Regions from separate parts of the Streptomyces sp. NPDC059355 genome, predicted to be linked through region 3. Evidence: riboswitches for the same ligand, from Rfam matches in the RefSeq annotation. Region 3 holds a riboswitch; each other region holds the start of a gene.
The links. A riboswitch is a leader RNA that binds a small molecule or an ion and turns the genes downstream of it on or off. The one in region 3 is predicted to bind thiamine pyrophosphate.

Region 1: linked by a shared signal. The riboswitch ahead of thiO (glycine oxidase ThiO) and the one ahead of ACFXGI_RS35545 (thiamine ABC transporter substrate binding subunit) in region 3 are both predicted to bind thiamine pyrophosphate.
Region 2: linked by a shared signal. The riboswitch ahead of thiC (phosphomethylpyrimidine synthase ThiC) and the one ahead of ACFXGI_RS35545 (thiamine ABC transporter substrate binding subunit) in region 3 are both predicted to bind thiamine pyrophosphate.

Annotation. Positions count from the first base shown of each region.
Region 1 covers NZ_JBHYXN010000014.1:11,899-15,165, forward strand. Annotated here, with positions in the region: gene ACFXGI_RS15780 (NAD(P)/FAD-dependent oxidoreductase) at 1-1,072, opposite strand, end outside; TPP riboswitch at 1,177-1,289, shown strand; gene thiO (glycine oxidase ThiO) at 1,287-2,504, shown strand; gene thiS (sulfur carrier protein ThiS) at 2,501-2,701, shown strand; gene ACFXGI_RS15795 (thiazole synthase) at 2,707-3,267, shown strand, end outside.
Region 2 covers NZ_JBHYXN010000007.1:125,502-128,768, reverse strand. Annotated here, with positions in the region: gene thiC (phosphomethylpyrimidine synthase ThiC) at 1-1,559, opposite strand, end outside; TPP riboswitch at 1,554-1,699, opposite strand; gene ACFXGI_RS09450 (YibE/F family protein) at 1,772-3,181, shown strand.
Region 3 covers NZ_JBHYXN010000061.1:18,378-21,644, reverse strand. Annotated here, with positions in the region: gene ACFXGI_RS35550 (ABC transporter permease) at 1-330, opposite strand, end outside; gene ACFXGI_RS35545 (thiamine ABC transporter substrate binding subunit) at 372-1,475, opposite strand; TPP riboswitch at 1,561-1,670, opposite strand; gene rlmN (23S rRNA (adenine(2503)-C(2))-methyltransferase RlmN) at 1,729-2,841, opposite strand; gene ACFXGI_RS35535 (phosphatidate cytidylyltransferase) at 3,002-3,267, opposite strand, start outside.

The DNA.
Region 1 (3,267 bases), on a different contig from region 3:
AGCACACCGACCAGCCCGCCTCGGCGGGGTCCCCGCGCCACACCAGCTCGTCGGCGCCCGCGTGGTGCCCCGCGTACTGCACGAAGCGCCCGAACTGCTCCGACCAGAAGTACGGCACCGGGTCGTACACCTGCAGCGCGCTCCCTGCCACGATGTTCGCCGCGACCACCCGCGGCCCCTGCAGGGCGTTGTCCCAGTGGTGCACCAGCAGTCGCGCCCCGTAGCGGGCCGACGGGAACGAGGCGCAGTCGCCGACCGCGTACACCCCGGGCAGGGTGGTCCTCAGGTACTCGTCCGCCGTGACCGCGCCCTCCGGCCCGAGCTCGACCCCCGAGTCCGCGAGCCACCGGGTCGCCGGCCGGGCCCCGATGCCCACCACCACCGCTCCCGCCGGCAGCTCCCGCCCGTCCGCGAGCAGGACCCGCCCGGACTCCACCGAGGAGACCTTGGCTCCGGTCAGCAGGGCGGCCCCGGCCTCCTCGTACCAGTGGGCCATGGGGGCCGCGACCTCCGCGGGCAGCGCCCCGGCCAGCACCCGGTCCGCCGCCTCGACCACGGTCACCGTGCAGCCCACCTCGCGCGCGGCCGTGGCGAACTCGGCGCCGATCCAGCCCGCTCCGACCACCACGGTCGCCGGCGTCCGGGCCAGCACCGGCCGCAGCCGGGCCGCGTCGTCCAGGGTGCGCAGCAGGTGCACGCCGGGGACGCCCTCGGCCCCGGGCAGGGTCAGCGGTTCGGCGCCGGTCGCCAGGACCAGGACCTCGTACGGAACCGGTCCCGCCTCGGTGTCCAGCTCGCGCTCGGCGGCCCGCAGCCCGGTGACCTCCACCCCGAGCCGGAGCACGACGCCGAGCCCCTCGAAGTCCACGTCGAACGCGGAGTCCTCGGCCTTGCCGAGCAGCACCGCCTTCGACAGCGGAGGCCGGTCGTACGGCTGGTGGGGCTCGGCGCCCAGCAGGGTGATCGGGCCGCGCCACCCCTGCTCCCGCAGCGCGACCGCGGTCTGCACTCCGGCCATTCCGGCGCCGACGATGACGACGCCGCTCTGAGTCTGTTCCGTCTGCTCGCTCACGGCGCCCAGCCTAGCGATCTGATGGCACGTCAGGAACAGTGGCCCGGCGCGGCGGCCGGGGAGGCAGCCTTACCCGCCCCCGGCGGCGGGGTTAGGCTGGCGCCCGTACCTATCGCGGGAGTCCGGGCGGACCGGGCTGAGAGGGAGGCTGAGCGGCCTCCGACCGTACGAACCTGATCCGGGTCATGCCGGCGAAGGGAGGGGCTGGACGCCCATGCACTCATCTCGAAAGGGATCCGACGCGGGATCCACAGGGTCCACCGGATCCACCGGATCCGCAGGGTCCGACGTCCTCGTCATCGGGGGCGGGATCATCGGCCTGGTCACCGCCTGGCGGGCGGCCCGGCACGGGCTGCGGACCGTACTCGCCGATCCCGCGCCCGGCGGTGGCGCGGCGCAGGTCGCGGCGGGCATGCTCGCCGCCGTCACGGAGCTGCACTACGGCGAGGAGACCCTCCTCGGGCTCAACCTCGCCTCCGCCGCCCGCTACCCGGAGTTCGCCGCCGAGCTGGCCGAGGCCAGCGGCGGGACGGACATCGGATACCGGGCCTGCGGCACGCTCGCCGTCGCCCTCGACGCCGACGACCGGCTTCACCTGCGCGAGCTGCACGCCCTCCAGCGCCGCTGCGGCCTGGAGTCCGAGTGGCTCACCGGCCGCGAGTGCCGCCGCCTTGAGCCGATGCTGGCCCCGGGCGTACGGGGCGGCCTGCGCGTGGACGGGGACCACCAGGTCGATCCGCGCCGGCTGGCGGCCGCGCTGCTGGCCGCCTGCGAGGGCGCCGGCGTGGAGATCCGCCGGGCGGCCGCGGAGCGGCTGCTGACCGCGGCCGACAGGGCCGTCGGCGTACGGCTCGACGACGGTACGGAGCTGCGCGCCGACCAGGTGGTCCTGGCCGCGGGCTCGCTCAGCGGCCGGCTGGCCGGCGTACCGGCGCAGGTGCTGCCGCCCGTACGGCCGGTGAAGGGACAGGTGCTGAGGCTCGCGGTGCCGCGGGCGTACGCGCCGTTCCTGTCGCGGACGGTACGGGCGGTGGTGCGCGGCAGCCACGTGTACCTGGTGCCGCGGGAGAACGGCGAGCTCGTCATCGGGGCCACCAGCGAGGAACTCGGCTGGGACACGACGGTCACCGCGGGCGGGGTGTACGAACTCCTTCGCGACGCACACGAATTGGTGCCCGGCATCACCGAACTGCCGCTGACCGAGACCCGGGCCGGGCTGCGGCCCGGATCCCCGGACAACGCCCCGCTGCTGGGCCCGACCGACCTGCCCGGCCTGCACCTGGCCACCGGGCACTACCGCAACGGGGTACTGCTGACCCCGCTCACCGGCGACGTGATGGCACAGCTGCTGACCACCGGCACGCTGCCCGAGATCGCCCGCCCGTTCAGCCCGCGCCGGTTCTCCACCGCACGTCAGGAGTCGTACGCATGACCATCTCCGTCAACGGCGAGCCGCGCGAGATCGCGGCCGGCACCACGCTCGACGCGGTGGTCGCCGCCTTGACCGCGGCCCCGACCGGGGTCGCGGCCGCACTGAACGAGACCGTGGTCCCGCGCCGCCAGTGGCCGCTGACGGCGGTGGGCGAGGGTGACCGGGTCGAGGTCCTCACCGCGGTGCAGGGGGGCTGAGCGCGATGGCGGACGACGCTTTCGAGCTGGGCGGCCGGACCTTCTCGTCCCGTCTGATCATGGGGACGGGCGGGGCGCCGAGCCTGGACATCCTGGAACGGGCGCTGGTCGCGTCCGGCACGGAGCTCACGACGGTGGCGATGCGGCGGCTGGACCCGACGGTGCAGGGCTCCGTCCTGTCGGTGCTGACGCGCCTGGGCATCTCCGTACTCCCCAACACGGCGGGGTGCTTCACGGCGGGCGAGGCGGTGCTGACGGCGCGCCTCGCACGGGAGGCGCTGGGCACGGACTGGATCAAGCTGGAGGTCGTGGCGGACGAGCGGACGCTGCTGCCGGACGGGGTGGAGCTGCTGGACGCGGCGGAGACGCTGGTCGACGAGGGCTTCACGGTGCTGCCCTACACGAACGACGACCCGGTGCTGGCGCGCAAGCTGGAGGACGTGGGCTGCGCGGCGATCATGCCGCTGGGGTCGCCGATCGGCTCGGGGATGGGCATCCGGAACCCGCACAACTTCGAGCTGATCGCGGAGCGGGCCGGGGTTCCGGTGATCCTGGACGCGGGGGCG
Region 2 (3,267 bases), on a different contig from region 3:
GGGTCGAGGGCCAGGTTGAACTGGTCCTCCCAACGGAACTCGAAGCGCGCGTCCGACAGGGCGTCGTCCCACTCCTGGGCACCCGGGTGGCCCTTGGCGAGGTCCGCCGCGTGCGCAGCGATCTTGTACGTGATGACGCCGGTCTTCACGTCGTCGCGGTTGGGCAGGCCCAGGTGCTCCTTCGGCGTGACGTAGCAGAGCATCGCGGTGCCCCACCAGGCGATCATCGCGGCGCCGATGCCCGAGGTGATGTGGTCGTACGCCGGGGCGACGTCCGTGGTCAGCGGGCCGAGCGTGTAGAACGGCGCCTCCTCGCAGATCTCCTGCTGGAGGTCGATGTTCTCCTTGATCTTGTGCATCGGGACGTGGCCCGGGCCCTCGATCATGGTCTGCACGTTGTGCCGCTTGGCGATCGTGTTCAGCTCGCCCAGCGTCTTCAGCTCCGCGAACTGCGCCGCGTCGTTGGCGTCGGCGATGGAGCCGGGGCGCAGGCCGTCGCCCAGCGAGTACGTGACGTCGTACGTCGCGAGGATCTCGCAGAGCTCCTCGAAGTTCGTGTAGAGGAAGTTCTCCTTGTGGTGCGCGAGACACCAGGCAGCCATGATCGAGCCGCCGCGGGAGACGATGCCGGTCTTGCGGCGGGCGGTCAGCGGCACGTACGGCAGCAGCACGCCGGCGTGGACCGTCATGTAGTCGACGCCCTGCTCGGCCTGCTCGATGACCGTGTCCTTGTAGATCTCCCAGGTCAGGTCCTCGGCGCGGCCGTCGACCTTCTCCAGCGCCTGGTACAGCGGCACGGTGCCGATCGGAACCGGGGAGTTGCGCAGCACCCACTCGCGAGTGGTGTGGATGTTGCGGCCGGTCGAGAGGTCCATGACCGTGTCGGCGCCCCATTTGGTGGCCCAGGTCATCTTGTCGACCTCCTCCTCGATGGAGGAGGTGACCGCGGAATTGCCGATGTTGGCGTTGACCTTCACCAGGAACCGCTTGCCGATGATCATCGGCTCGATCTCCGGGTGGTTCACGTTCGCGGGAAGCACCGCGCGACCCGCGGCGATCTCCTCGCGGACGACCTCGGGGGAGACGTTCTCGCGGATCGCGACGTACTCCATCTCCGGGGTGATCTCGCCGCGGCGGGCGTACGCGAGCTGCGTGACGGCGGCGCCGCCACGGCCTCGGCGGGGCTGACGCGGGCGGCCCGGGAAGACCGCGTCGAGGTTCTTGAGGCCACCGCGCGGCGAGGTGTGCTTGATGCCGTCGTCCTCGGGCCGCACCGGCCGGCCCGCGTACTCCTCGGTGTCGCCGCGGCTGATGATCCAGTTCTCGCGCAGCGCGGCCAGGCCACGCCGTACGTCGGTCTCGATCTGCGGGTCGGTGTACGGCCCGGACGTGTCGTAGAGCGTCACGTCCTTGCCGTTGGTGAGGTGGACCTGGCGGACCGGAACCCGGAGGTCGGGCCGGGAGCCTGCCAGGTATCCCTTGTGCCAGCCGGGCTGGCGCTCGGTCTGGCCGTCGGCGTCCTGGCTGACGGCAGGCGTGCGTGCGTCCTGAATGGTCATGAGACCTGATCTCCCTACGCCGGCATTACCCGGTAACAGGTTCGGCGGTCGACGCAGCCTCTTCCCGTACGCATATGTGCTGCGCGTACGGTGATCAGCGCCCTCTCAGCCCGGTGCTCCGAGCTCCCGCGTTGTGCAAAGGTGCCCCCACGCTAGCGTCATTTGTGGCGTGCTGAACAGTGGGCCCCCTCAACTCTTGCGATGATCTGCCGGTGAAGTCCTCGCCGCAGCCTCCCTCCGCGCCCACCGAGCCCCCGGGTCACGCCGACCACGCACACGTGGGCCGCGGGCATGACCACGAGCATGACCAGAGCCCATCCCAGGGCCACTCCCACGGTCATTCCCACGGCCACGGACCGGCGGCTCCCGTCTCGAAGCACCTGCGCAAGGTCATCGCCGCGGTCCTGATCCCCTTCGCCGTCGCCGTCTTCGTCGGCATGGTGGTGCTCTGGCCGGGCGGCGCCCCTGCCCACGAGCGCTCCGGGGTCGGCTTCGACCGGCAGACCCAGCAGGGCAAGGTCGTCGCGCTCGAACAGGTCGACTGCAAATCGGTGAACGCCTCGCAGGTGCCGACCACGGGAAGCGTCTCCACTCCGGAGGGCCGCGAGGCCCGGGCCCAGCAGACCGGTGACTGCAAGAAGGCCACCGTCGAGGTCGCCACCGGGCCGGACAAGGGCCGCACGTTCGTCGAGATCGTGCAGCCGGGAGCGCCACGACAGTTGGAGAACGGCCAGGAGGTGGTCGTCGCGTACGCGCCGGACGCGCCCCGGGACCTCCAGTACTCCGTGGTCGACGTGAACCGCAAACTTCCCCTGGCGGTGCTGGCCGGCATCTTCGCGGTGGCCGTGGTCGTCGTCGGGCGGATGCGAGGCCTGTTCGCGCTGATCGCGCTGGTGGTCAGCTTCGGCGTGCTGACCCTCTTCATCCTCCCGGCGATCCTGCAGGGCTCGAACCCGCTGGTCGTCGCGGTCGTCGGGGCCAGCGCGATCATGCTCATCGCGCTCTACATGTGCCATGGCCTGAGCGCCCGTACGTCCGTCGCCGTCCTGGGCACGCTCGTCTCGCTGCTGCTGATCGGGCTGCTCGGCTCGGTGTTCGTCGACTGGGCGTTCCTCAGCGGCAACACCGACGACAACACGGGGCTGATCCACGGGCTCTACCCGGACATCGACATGAGCGGTCTGCTGCTCGCGGGCGTGATCATCGGATCACTGGGTGTGCTCGACGATGTGACGGTCACCCAGACATCGGCGGTCTGGGAACTCCACCAGGCCGATTCGTCGATGGGGTCCCGCGCCTTGTACCGGGCGGCCATTCGGATCGGCCGCGACCACATCGCCTCGGTGGTGAACACCCTGGTGCTGGCCTACGCGGGCGCGGCGCTTCCGCTGCTGCTGCTGTTCTCGATCGCGAACAGCAGCATGGGCTCGGTGGCCAACAGCGAGCTGGTCGCGGAGGAGATCGTACGGACCCTCGTCGGGTCGATCGGCCTGGTGGCCTCGGTCCCGGTGACCACCGCGCTCGCCGCGCTGGTGGTCTCCGCCGACCGGCCGGGATCACCGGCCGGAACGGCGGCTTCTGGGCCGGTCCGCGGCGGCCGGGGGCGGCGGCGCAAGCGCTGAGCGACCCGGGGGGCTCGGGGGCCCGGGGCGACTCGGCTCGTACGGTCCGCCCGGCTCGCGCGGTCGGCCTGATCGGCTCTTCCGGT
Region 3 (3,267 bases):
GCCCCGCCCGACCAGCGCCAGGAAGGCGGTGCCGACCACCACCGTCGGCAGTACGAACGGGACCGTGACCACCGCCCGCAGCAGCTGTTTGCCGGGGAACTCGAAGCGCGCGAAGACGTACGCGCCCGGGAGTGCGATCAGGAGCGTGAGCACCGTGGAGGCGAACGCCTGCCAGGTGGTGAACCAGAGCACATCGGCGATGTCGGGGCGGGTCAGCACCTCGCCGATCCGCCCGAACTGCCAGCCCTCGTCGGTCTTGATCCCGCGGCCGACGATCGCGGCCACCGGATACGCGAAGAACACCCCGAAGAAGGCGAGCGGCACGGCCATCAGCAGGAGCCGGACGGCCGTACCGCGTGCGCTCTCGCGTCCTACTTCACGACGAGCGAGGACCATGCCTTGACCCACTGCTCACGGTTCTTGGCGATGGTCTCGGGAGCGACGTTCTCGGGCTTCTCGACGACCACGCCGTGCTTCGTGAACAGCTCCGGCAGCTTGGCGTCCTTCACCACCGGGTTCACGAACATCTGGAGCGGCATGTCCTCCTGGAACTTCTTGCTCACCAGGAAGTCGAGGAGCGCCTTGCCGCCCTCCTCGTTCTTCGCGCCCTTGAGCAGGCCCGCGAACTCGACCTGGCGGAAGCAGGTGCCGGTGGCCACGCCCGTGGGCGCCTCGGCCGGCTGCGGCTCGCCGTAAAGGACCTCGACCGGCGGGCTGGAGGCGTACGAGACGACCAGCGGCCGGTCGCCCTTGGCCTTCTTGCCGCCCGCGGAGCCGGAGAAGCGCTCGTTGTAGGCCTGCTCCCAGCCGTCGACGACCTCGACGCCGTTGGCCTTGAGCTTGCTCCAGTAGTCCTTCCAGCCCTCCTCGCCGTACTTGCCGACGGAGGCGAGCAGGAAGCCGAGGCCCGGCGAGGAGGTCGCCGCGTTCTCGGTGACCAGCAGGTTCTTGTACTCCGGCTTGACCAGGTCGTCCAGCGTCTGCGGCGGGGCGATCTTCTTGTCGGCGAAGTACGCCTTGTCGTAGTTGACGCAGATGTCGCCGGAGTCGACGGGCGTGACCCGGTGCTCCTTGTCGAGCACGTACTCGGGCTTCACGTCCGCGAGGCCCTTGACCTCGTACGGCGTGAAGATGCCGTTGTCGAGGGCGCGCGAGAGCAGCGTGTTGTCCACACCGAAGAAGACGTCGCCCCGCGGGGAGCCCTTGGTGAGGATCTCCTGGTTGAGGGCGGCGCCCGCGTCCCCGGACTTCAGGACCTTGACGGTGTAGCCGCTCTGCTGCTCGAACTCCTTGAGGACCGTGTCGGTCACGTTGAAGGAGTCGTGCGAGACGAGCGTGACCGTCTTGGACTTCGGCGCCTCGCCGGAACCGCCCGCGGACTTGTCCTTGGCGTCGCCGCCGCCGCAGGCGCTGAGCGTGGCGACGCCGAGCGCGGCCGCGAGCGCCGCGCCCGCGAACTTCTTGGTGGTGCTCACTGGTGAATTCCTCCTGGGATGACCAGGAGAAGACGCGGCCCTGCCCGGCGCTCAGTGCGAGCGGTCGCCGGGCAGGGCGCAACAGCTTGAGTGATGACCGAACTTCCTACCCCGAATGACCGGGGCGAGGTTCAGAGGGTCTGCGGATGACGGTTACCGCACTCTCAGCGCTGTGGCGCTCCCCTGTCGGAATATGCAATTGGTTCGGCCACAGGGTACCCCGTGGCCGAATCGGGCCCGCGGAAACCGCAGGTTAGCGCTCCGAGGCCGCCAGCTGGCCGCACGCGCCGTCGATCTCCTGGCCACGGGTGTCCCGTACGGTCACCGGCACGCCGTGGCGGGCGATGGCCTCGACGAAGGCCTTCTCGTCCTCGGGACGCGAGGCGGTCCACTTCGAGCCCGGCGTCGGGTTCAGCGGGATCAGGTTGACGTGGACGCGCTTGCCCTTGAGCAGCCTGCCGAGGAGGTCACCGCGCCAGGCCTGGTCGTTGATGTCGCGGATCAGGGCGTACTCGATGGAGATCCGGCGGCCGGACTTCTCGGCGTACTCCCAGGCCGCGTCGAGGACCTCGCGGACCTTCCAGCGGGTGTTCACGGGGACGAGGGTGTCGCGCAGCTCGTCGTCCGGGGCGTGCAGCGAGACCGCGAGGCGGCACTTGAAGCCCTCGTCGGCGAAGCGCAGCATCGCCGGGACCAGGCCGACGGTGGAGACGGTGATGCCGCGCTGCGACAGGCCCAGGCCGTCGGGCTCGGGGTCGGTGAGGCGGCGGATGGCGCCGACGACCCGCTTGTAGTTGGCCAGCGGCTCGCCCATGCCCATGAAGACGATGTTGGACAGCCGGGCCGGGCCGCCGGGGACCTCGCCGTCGCGCAGCGCGCGCATGCCGTCGACGATCTGGTGGACGATCTCGGCGGTGGACAGGTTGCGGTCCAGGCCCGCCTGGCCGGTGGCGCAGAACGGGCAGTTCATGCCGCAGCCGGCCTGCGAGGAGATGCACATGGTGACCCGGTCGGGGTAGCGCATCAGCACGGACTCGACGAGCGTGCCGTCGTGCAGCTTCCACAGGGTCTTGCGCGTGGTGTCGTCGTCGCACGAGATGTGGCGGATGACGCTCATCAGGTCCGGCAGCAGCTCGTCGCGGAGCTTCTCGCGCGAGCCCGCCGGGATGTCGGTCCACTCGGCCGGGTCGTGCGCGTACCGGGCGAAGTAGTGCTGCGAGAGCTGCTTGGCCCGGAAGGGCTTCTCGCCGATCGCGGCGACCGCCTCGCGACGCTCCTCGGGGGTGAGGTCGGCGAGATGCCGGGGCGGCTTCTTGACCCCGCGAGGGGCGACGAAGGTGAGCTCTCCCGGGACAGGGCGGGCCATGGCTGGTACTCCTCGTAAGACGAAAGGCGCGCCGCAGAAGCAGCGCGCCCTTCAAGAGTAACCGCCCGGACCCACCCAAAGCCTTCAGACGTACGTCGTCCCAGCTCAGCGGGGTTGCCCTGGTGAACCGCCCGTCGGCCGGAAGCCGCGGAGCCCGGTTTCAGCCGGTGCCGACGAAGGCGGCGAGCAGCAGCCACACGACCGGGGCGGTCGGCAGCAGGGAGTCGAGGCGGTCCATGATGCCGCCGTGGCCCGGGAGCAGCGTGCCCATGTCCTTGATGCCCAGGTCCCGCTTGATCATCGACTCGCCGAGGTCGCCGAGCGTGGCGCTGACCGCGACCGCGAGACCGAGCAGCAGGCCCTGCCACCAGACGCCGCCGTCGATCAGGAACTCCATGCACAGCGCGCCGGCCGCCATCGCGAAGG